Regions from separate parts of the Lactococcus sp. S64 genome, predicted to be linked through region 1. Evidence: predicted binding sites of a transcription regulator. Region 1 holds the regulator's gene; the other holds the start of a gene.
The links. Region 1 encodes Rex, which represses fermentation and respiration genes when NADH is low (regulators of the CRP and FNR family bind a similar motif). Its sites were predicted from a motif close to TTGTGAANTANTTCACAA; they were not measured.
Positions count from the first base shown of each region.

Region 2: pflB (formate C-acetyltransferase) is a predicted target of Rex. The motif match lies at 2,441-2,458, and genes of this name have one in related genera.

Region 1 covers NZ_JACVUQ010000001.1:110,536-115,126, reverse strand. The annotation lists gene IAE51_RS00540 (ABC-F family ATP-binding cassette domain-containing protein) at 1-1,649, opposite strand, end outside; gene IAE51_RS00535 (Spx/MgsR family RNA polymerase-binding regulatory protein) at 1,827-2,219, opposite strand; gene IAE51_RS00530 (redox-sensing transcriptional repressor Rex) at 2,444-3,094, shown strand; gene radC (DNA repair protein RadC) at 3,181-3,861, opposite strand; gene glmS (glutamine--fructose-6-phosphate transaminase (isomerizing)) at 3,992-4,591, opposite strand, start outside.
Region 2 covers NZ_JACVUQ010000002.1:190,510-195,100, forward strand. The annotation lists gene pflB (formate C-acetyltransferase) at 1-2,289, opposite strand, end outside; gene IAE51_RS03305 (magnesium transporter CorA family protein) at 2,550-3,467, opposite strand; gene IAE51_RS03310 (class I adenylate-forming enzyme family protein) at 3,659-4,591, shown strand, end outside.

The DNA.
Region 1 (4,591 bases):
CTTTCTATCGGCTCCCCATTTTCTGAAGAATTACTCTCAGCTTGTACTTCTTCTTTTTTCTCGACATAATAATCATAATCTCCCAAAAATTCTGTACTTCCTTCGGGAGCAATTTCTAAAACTTTGGTAGCTACTCTATTGATGAAATAGCGGTCATGAGAAACAAACAAGATTGTTCCTGGAAAATCAATCAAAGCATTCTCCAAGACCTCACGTGAATCAATATCCAAGTGATTGGTTGGTTCATCTAAAACTAAAAAGTTATCGTGATCCATTGCTAATTTAGCAAGTAAAAGACGGGCTTTTTCACCACCCGAAAGCATCCCAACCGTTTTCTTTACATCATCTCCACTAAAAAGAAAGGCTCCAAGCATATTGCGAATTTCAACTTCATTAAGTAAGCGATGCTCATTCCATAATTCGTCTAAGACAGTATTGGAAGCTGTCAATCTTCCTTGTTCTTGGTCATAATATCCCAAAGTAACATTGGCACCCAATTTTGCTTGACCTGCTAAAAATGGAATCTGTCCAACAATTGACTTAATCAATGTTGTCTTACCTACTCCATTTGGTCCAACAATAGCAAGGGACTCACCTTTACGCTCGTCAATGTTAATCGGACCAGAGAGACGATTATCTTCATAACCTACCGTTGCTTCTGAAACGGTTAAAACAACATTTCCAGACGTTTTTTCAGGAGTAAAAGTAACATTGGCCGATTTATCATCACTTGTTGGTGCGTCTAAACGCTCCATTTTCTCCAACTTTTTACGACGCGATTGCGCCATTTTAGTCGTCGAAGCCCGAACTAAATTTCTGGCAACATAGTCCTCTAATTTAGCAATTTCTTTTTGTTGTTTTTCAAAATTTTTGAGTTCTAACAAGAGTTTTTGCTCTCTTTGTTCAACATAGCGAGAATAATTTCCAGAAAAACGAGTCAATTCTCCTCTAGATAATTCTAAGACTTCATTAACCACTTTATCCAAAAAGTAGCGGTCATGACTGACAATTAATAAACTACCTTCGTAATTTTTAAGGTAATTTTCAAGCCAAGCTAAAGTTTCAATATCTAAGTGGTTAGTTGGTTCATCCAAAATCAAAAGTTGTGGTCTTTCAAGCAACATCTTAGCAAGAGCCAAACGTGTTTTTTGTCCCCCCGATAAACTTGAAATTTCTCTTTCCCACATTGTTTCATCAAAGCGAAAACCATTTAAGACAGACTTAATTTCAGATTCATAAGTAAATCCATTTTTCATCCGAAATTCTTCTGATAAAGCATCGTAACGTTTCATCAAAGCTGTCAATTCATCCCCAGCAAGTTCTCCCATTCGCAATTCCATCTGGCGCAATTGTTTTTCCATTTGGCGAAGCGAATCAAAAACAGAGAGCATTTCGGCAAATATTGTCCTTGAGGAATTCAGCCCAGTATCTTGCGCTAAATAATTCATTGTCAAATCTTTGGTCTTGGATACAGTTCCGCGACTCGCTTCTTCAACTCCAGCAATAATTTTAAGCAAGGTTGACTTACCAGCTCCATTTCGGCCAACTAGGGCAATTCTTGAATGGTCTTGTAAACTAAAATTGATATTTTCAAATAAAACATCGCCACCAAAAGTGCGTGCAATTCCATTCCCTTGCAGTAAAATCATGATATTTATCCTCTTCGTTAAATCTCAAAGCATATTTTTAATACTTCGTTTTCCCTTTTCATATGATAGAAAAGCAGTCCTTCTATTATAGCATTTAAGGCAAGTTTTTTGTAGTTCTTCCAAATTCTTAAAATTAAAAAGCTTACCAAATCTGATAAGCTAAAAATAAAATTAATATTAGACTAAAATTAATCTTTCGCGCAATTCAATTCTCCTAACTTCTGGTGGAATAAACGCTCTGATTCCATCCTCGTTAAAACCAATCAATAGACAGTCCTCGTCAAAAATTAATGGTCGTTTTAGAAGACGTGGATTTTCCTGAATTAATTCAAAAGCTTTTTCTAGTCCTAATTCATCGAAATTATAATTTAAAGATGCGTATGTTTTCCCTCGGGTCGCAATTATATCCTCAAATCCGTTTTCAGTCAAGGATAAAATTTTGATTAAATCATCTTTTTCCATAACATCTTTTGATAAATTAATTTCTTCAAATTCAATGTGATGTTTACGTAACCATTTTTTAGCTTTTCTACAAGATGAACATGAACCACTAAGATAAATTTTAATCATATTTTCTCCCTATCTATTTTTTCATATTTCTATTCTAACATGAAAGCGCCTTAATTAAAAGGGGAAAATAAATATTTTTTTAGAATTGTAATCAATTTCTCATTTTTTGTGAATATTCCATTCCTTTTGTTTGATAATTTCACAAATTTTTGATAAAATTATCACAAAGAAACTAAATATTAATTAGTTTTAATAAAATCGAATTAAATTTTTGAGGTATAACAATGACTGATCATAAACCAAGCAAAAGCTTGCCTAAAGCAACTGCTAAACGACTGCCACAGTACTATCGACTGTTCAAAAGTCTTGTCGAAGAAAATGTGACACGCACAAACTCACAACTTATTTCAGAAAAAATTGGAGTAGATGCTGCCACAATTCGCCGAGATTTCTCTTTATTTGGCGAATTAGGCCGACGTGGATACGGCTATGAAACGAAAGTGCTCCGTGATTTCTTTGGAGAACTTCTTGGCCAAGACCAAGAAACGCATATCGCTCTAATTGGTGTCGGAAATCTCGGTCGTGCATTACTTCATTATCAATTCCAAGATAGAAACAAAATGAGAATCACGCAAGCCTATGATATTTCTGGCAATCCCTTAGTTGGAACACAAACAGATGATGGAATTCCAATTTATAATATTTCTGATTTAGAAAAAAATGTTAAAAAATCGGATATCAAAACAGCAATTCTCTCTGTTCGCAAAGAAAATGCCCAAGAAGTTGTTGACACTCTAGTCAAAGCTGGTATCAAAGGTTTCCTAAACTTTGCCCCAATTCGTTTGAAAGTCCCTTCAGATGTGGTTGTTCAATCAATTGACTTAACTAAGGAGCTGCAAACACTACTATTTTTCATGGGAGCTCAAGAAAACTAAATTAGTACAAAATAAAAGAACAGTTTTTATTGACTGTTCTTTTTCTTTTCTTTATAGTTGAGAAGTGATTGTTTGTTATATAATCTTCATTTTCTGATCTCTTCTTCCCGAAAACTAAAATAATTACCAGCCCCTACAATAATATGGTCAATAAAATTGATCCCCACATCCTCACAAGATTTTTTTATTTTGTCAGTAAATATTTTATCAGCCTGACTGGGTCGTAAATTTCCTGAGGGATGATTATGTGCAACTAACAGTCCTACTGAGAGATTTTTTATTGCATGATAAAGAATCTCTCTAGGGCTTGCAGTTGCCTGATTAACCGCCCCTATAAAAATTGTCTTTTTTTCAATAATTCGATTTTGACCATCTAAATAAGTCGCCACAAGATGCTCTTGCTCAAAATTTTGCATTTCAAAAGCAAGACTCAGGCCATACTCTCTGGAACTCAAAACTTGACCGTAACGTTTTCTATTAGTGGTTTGTATTCTTTTTCCAAATTCAATCATTGCTCGAATTTCAATGGATTTTGCCAGTCCAATGCCTGAAATTTCTCTGAGTTCATTAATTGAAGCTTTGCGCAAATTATCCAAAGTTTCAAAATGTTGAAGAATTTCCAAGGCCAAATTTAATGATGAGTATTTTTTTGTCCCTGTTCGCAATAATATCGCTAACAGCTCAACATCAGACAAGCACTCTTCTCCTAAAAATTCTAAGCGTTCCCTAGGTTGCATCGGATACGGATTTTCTCTTAGTTCATACATACTATTATATACGGAAAAATCTGGCCTTTGTCACTGACAAAAGATTAATTAACCAAAAAAGTTCTGATGAATCTCAGAACTTTTTATTTTTAGTTATCATTTTACTGACAGAAATTTCTGTCAGTAACTTTTATTCAACTGTTACTGCTTTAGCTAAATTACGTGGTTTATCAACATCAAGTCCACGTTGCATTGACGCATAATAAGCAATTAACTGTGTTGGAATAACCATTGAAATTGCTGACAAATAAGGATGAACTTGGTTGACAACAATTGTATCATCTTCACGAGCCACTCCTTCTTCAACAATTGTGATAGCTGAGGCTCCACGAGCCACTGTTTCCATTACATTTCCACGAGTATGAGCTGCTACTTCTTCATTATTAGAAATTAAAGCAAGTACTGGAGTTCCTTTTTCAATCAATGAAATCGTTCCATGTTTTAATTCTCCAGCAGCAAATCCTTCACATTGAATATAAGAAATTTCTTTTAATTTGAGAGAAGCTTCCATTGCTACATAATAATCTTGTTTTCGACCAATATAGAAGGCATTGCGAGTAGTTGGCAATAAGTCAGCTACAATTGCTGCAATTTCATCCTTTTCAGATAAAGTGGCTTCAATTGATTGAGCAACTAAAGACAATTCTTTAACTAAATCAAATTCTTTTGCTTTAACTTCCCCTTCAGCCTCACCAACTGCCTTTGCAAGAAAAGCCAAGGTTGCAATTTG
Region 2 (4,591 bases), on a different contig from region 1:
TTGTTTTTGTTCTGGTGTGAGGTATTTAGTATTGACACAGTAACCAGAGATACGAACGATAACATCTTCACCACGCATGATTTTATCGTAAACATCTTTAAGGTCCATTACGTTCAAGTTAACGTGTTGACCTGCAAATTCAGTACCATTAATCAAAGCACCTGGTGTGAAGTATCCATCAAGAATTTGAACCAAGTTATCCACTTGTTCATCACGAGTTTTACCAAGTGCACGAGGTGAAACTTGAGTAGTCAATGAAATACCATCATTTGCATCTTTGAATTCCAATTTAGCCAATGAGCGAAGGTTTTGCAACCAACCACCCTTAGCTTTATTAGATGGGTTAGCACCTGGTGAGAAGAATTCAAGTTTAGATTTGTTTACTGTACCATCTTCATTGAGGAATACTCCTTTATGCACTGGAGAATTACCAGTTTGTTTAGAGTAAGCAACGTTAGATGTAATTGTCAAAAGTGAAACAGTAGCTTCAGCATTTTTGTAAAGTTTGTGTGAAGCTAATTTTTCATGGTACATTTTCATGACAAGTTTAGCAATATCATCAGCACGATCATCATCTTCACCATAACGAGGGAAATCACCTTCTACTTCGTAATCGTAGATATAGCCATTTTCATCACGCAATGTTTTAACTTTAGCATATTTAATTGCTGAAAGTGAATCAACTGTATTTGCGAATCCACAGATACCAAATCCCATGTTAGCACGAACTTTAGTAGGCAAGAAGGCCATTTGAACTGCTTCATAGTTATATTTATCAGTCATGTAATGAATGATATTCATTGCATCAACATAAGTATCAGTCAACCAGTCGAGAGATTTGTCAAAGTTTTCCATAACTGTATCATAGTCAAGAATTTCGTCACGAACAGGTTCGATGTCGAATACTTTATAATCTTTATGAACGTCATCATAACCACCGTTCAAACCAGTCAACATTGCTTTCAAGACGTTTACACGCGCACCAAAGTATTGGAGGTTATGACGTCCTTCTTCATTTTCTGGATCAAGTGGTGAGACACAACAAGAGATACATGACATTTCGCCATATCCATCTTTAGCCATTGTTTCAACACCTTCATATTGAATAGAAGAATGCTTGTGGCTCATAGACATTGAATAACGTTTGAATGAATAAGGAAGTTTAGAATCCCAAAGAACTGTCAAGTTTGGTTCTGGAGCATTTCCGATTGTATCAAGTGTGTTCAAGAAACGGTAGTCCATTTTAGTGACACGGTGACGTCCGTCATTACCCATACCAGCCATAGATGTCGTGATGAATGTTGGGTCACCAGAATAAAGTTCATCATAAGCAGCTGCACGAGCAAATTTCATTGTACGGAGTTTCAAAACGAAATCATCAACAAATTCTTGAATTTCTTGTTCAGTAAATGTTCCACGAGCAAGGTCACGTTCTGCAAAGATATCAAGAACGATTGGAACACGTCCAAGTGAAGTTGCAGCTCCATTAATGACACGACATACTGCCATATAAGCGATGTTAACCCATTGGATTGCTTCTTTTACGTTCATAGCTGGACGTGAAACATCAAGACCATATAAAGCACCAAAGTTTACAACTTCTTGCAAAGCTTGGTATTGCATATTAATTTCTTCTTTAAGACGAATGTTTTCTTCGTTAATTTCAGTGATTGCATCCCATTCTTTTGCTTTTTCCTTCATAAGGTAATCAGCACCGTAAAGGGCAAGACGTGCATAGACACCAATGATACGTCCACGAGAATAAGCATCTGGCAAACCTGTTACAGTATGAGCATGACGTGCTTTACGAATTGCTGAAGTATAAGCACGGAAGATTCCATCATTTACAGAAGTCATTGTTTGTGACAAAACATCATGCAAGCCTGGGTCAACTGAGAGACCGTGTTCTGTCAAAATCTTTTCAGCAACACGAAGTCCACCTCTTGGCATGAAATTCAAGCGGAAAAGTTCGCTATTTTGCATCCCATAGATAAGTTCAAGTTCTTTATCATTAGCATCGATATATCCAGCAGGGATTTTATCAATAGAGGTTACGCGGTCAGTATCGAAGGGAAATCCTACTTCTTCGTAGTGATTTTTTGTATCTTCAATAATTTTCTTTACTTTAAGTGTACGTTCTGTTGGCCCAGCAAGAAAGCTTTCATCACCATCATATGGTTTGTAGTTTTCTTGTACAAAGCGAGTAACGCTTGCTTTATCACGCCAGTTGGTTCCTTTAAAACCATCCCAAGCTTGTTCAAAGATATTTTCCGTAACTTCGGTTTTCATTTTGAAATCTCCTTTGTTCTTTCTGTTTCAAATTACAACTTCATTATATCATACAGTTTGAGAATAGCAAACAGAATTCAAGAGAAATTACAGATTCTTTACTAATACAGTTCCAATTATTTTAATATCTGTTATACTTTTTTAAAACGTTTTCATAAATAATTCACAAAATAGTTTTAACAAACATTGCTAACTTCATAATCTGCAATCACTAATTAATTTTTTCACAAAGAGCAAAAAAATGGAGATTTTTCTCCATTTTATAACATATCTTTTTTATGTAACCACCAAGTGACCCAAACACATAATAAAATTCCTAGAACTAAAATAAGCCAAACCATCCAATTAAAATTTTGACCAGGAATTGGAACATTCATTCCGTAAAAACCAACAATTACTGCTGGAATCCCTAGAACGAAAGTAGCTGATGTCATGATTTTCATGACAATGTTCAAGTTATTAGAGACAATGTTTGAGAACAAATCTCGGAGATTTTCTAGTAACTTGAGCTGAATCTTGGTTTCTGTATAAGCTTGGTCTGTTTCGACAAAAATATCATAAATCTTTTCAGCAAAACCGTCTTCATCATCTTCTCTCAAGTAATCAATAAAATCCTGAAGTACTTGCATATTATTGTGCAAGGCATCTTCAAAATAAATTAAACTTGCTTGAATGGCAATCAAATCAACAATTTGGTCGTTCTTTGTTGAATTTTTGATTCCCTGTTCAAGTCTGCGACGCCTTGTTCGGAAATCTCTCAAATAATCATGGAAAGTGTGTGTCATTTGATACATCACTTGAAAAATAACTTGATGTTTGTAGCGTTTATAATCATATTCACGCTCGAAAATTAAGCCATTATCAATCTCATGATTAAGTGCTAAAATAACCGATTCATTTTTAGTCCAAACCAAAGAATATGGAAAAGTCGCCACTTCTCCATAATTAGAAAGTGCAGGATATTGTAAGAGAATCAGATTATTATCATTATCATCTGTTTCAAAACGGGCATTTTCATAGTCATCCAAAATTCCTGATAAATAGTCAAAAGGGAAGTCATAGTATTCAGAAATATTCCCAATTTCTTCACGTGTTGGATTGAGAACATAGGTGAAATTCTTCATTTCAGAGGTTGAAATTAATTTTTTTTCGTTGGATAGTTCATAATTTTTAATCATTTTCCTATCTATCCCTTCTTTTCCTGATAAAAGAGGATTGGAATCCTCTTAGTGTCCCTTTAATTGTAGCAGATTTTAGACTTTTTTTCCGAGTATTTTATTCTCTACGACTTAAGAAAACATTTACATTAACTATTGGTCTAAAGAATACTTTGTGATATAATAAACTTATTAACTTGAGGAGATTTTTTTTGAAATTCAAACACGAACCCCTAAATTTGTATCTAAACTTTAAAAAATCAGCTGAACAGTTTCCTGATAGCCCAATTATCTTTGATGAAGCTGTTGGAGCTTTCCCTGAACTAGCTCTTGAAACGACTTACCAAAAGACTCATCAAGCAATTGTTGATAAGGCAAGTCTCTTATCTGAGTTGGGAATCAAAAAATCGGATAAAGTCATTATTTTTAAATCAAGTGCTTTTGATACCTATCTTTTAGCTGTTGCTGTTTCTTATCTAGGCGCTGTTCCAGCAATGATTTCTTATCATCTTCCTGCCCAAACAATGGATATTTTAGCTGGACGTTTAGGCAATCCTTGGCTCATTTATGACCAAGTTACTGACAAAACTGTAAATGAAATGAAGAATCTTGAAGATTCTAAAAAACTTTCTGTCAGTAAATTTGCTTTGGAAAAACCTACTCAAATTGCTGACAGTCAGCAATTGGCCAGTGATGAGATTGCTTATCTCACTCATACTTCTGGAACAACTGGTGTACCAAAATTAATCGCTCACTCTGCTAATTCAATGGGTTGGCGTTGGGTACTTCAAAGAACTGTAATGGATTGGATGCCTGATAAGGAAGAAATTTTAGCTTTCCATATTTCTCCTGTTCATTCTCGTTTCAATATAGGGGTTTCATCAGCAATGACCTTTGGGTTTGGACTTATGCCCCTCAATGATTTATCAAAAGATAATCTTGTCAATCTTTTTGCTAAACATCAGCCTTATGCTTTTGAAACACATCCAAACGATTTTGTTCGTCTAGCGAATCTTGCAAAGCAAGAACCTGAGATTTTTGCTTCAATTCGTTACCTTCACTCAACTTTTGATGCAATTAATAAAGAAACAATGCACACTTTTCTTTCTGCCTCTAAGCAAAAAGAGCCAGTCTTTCTACAAATT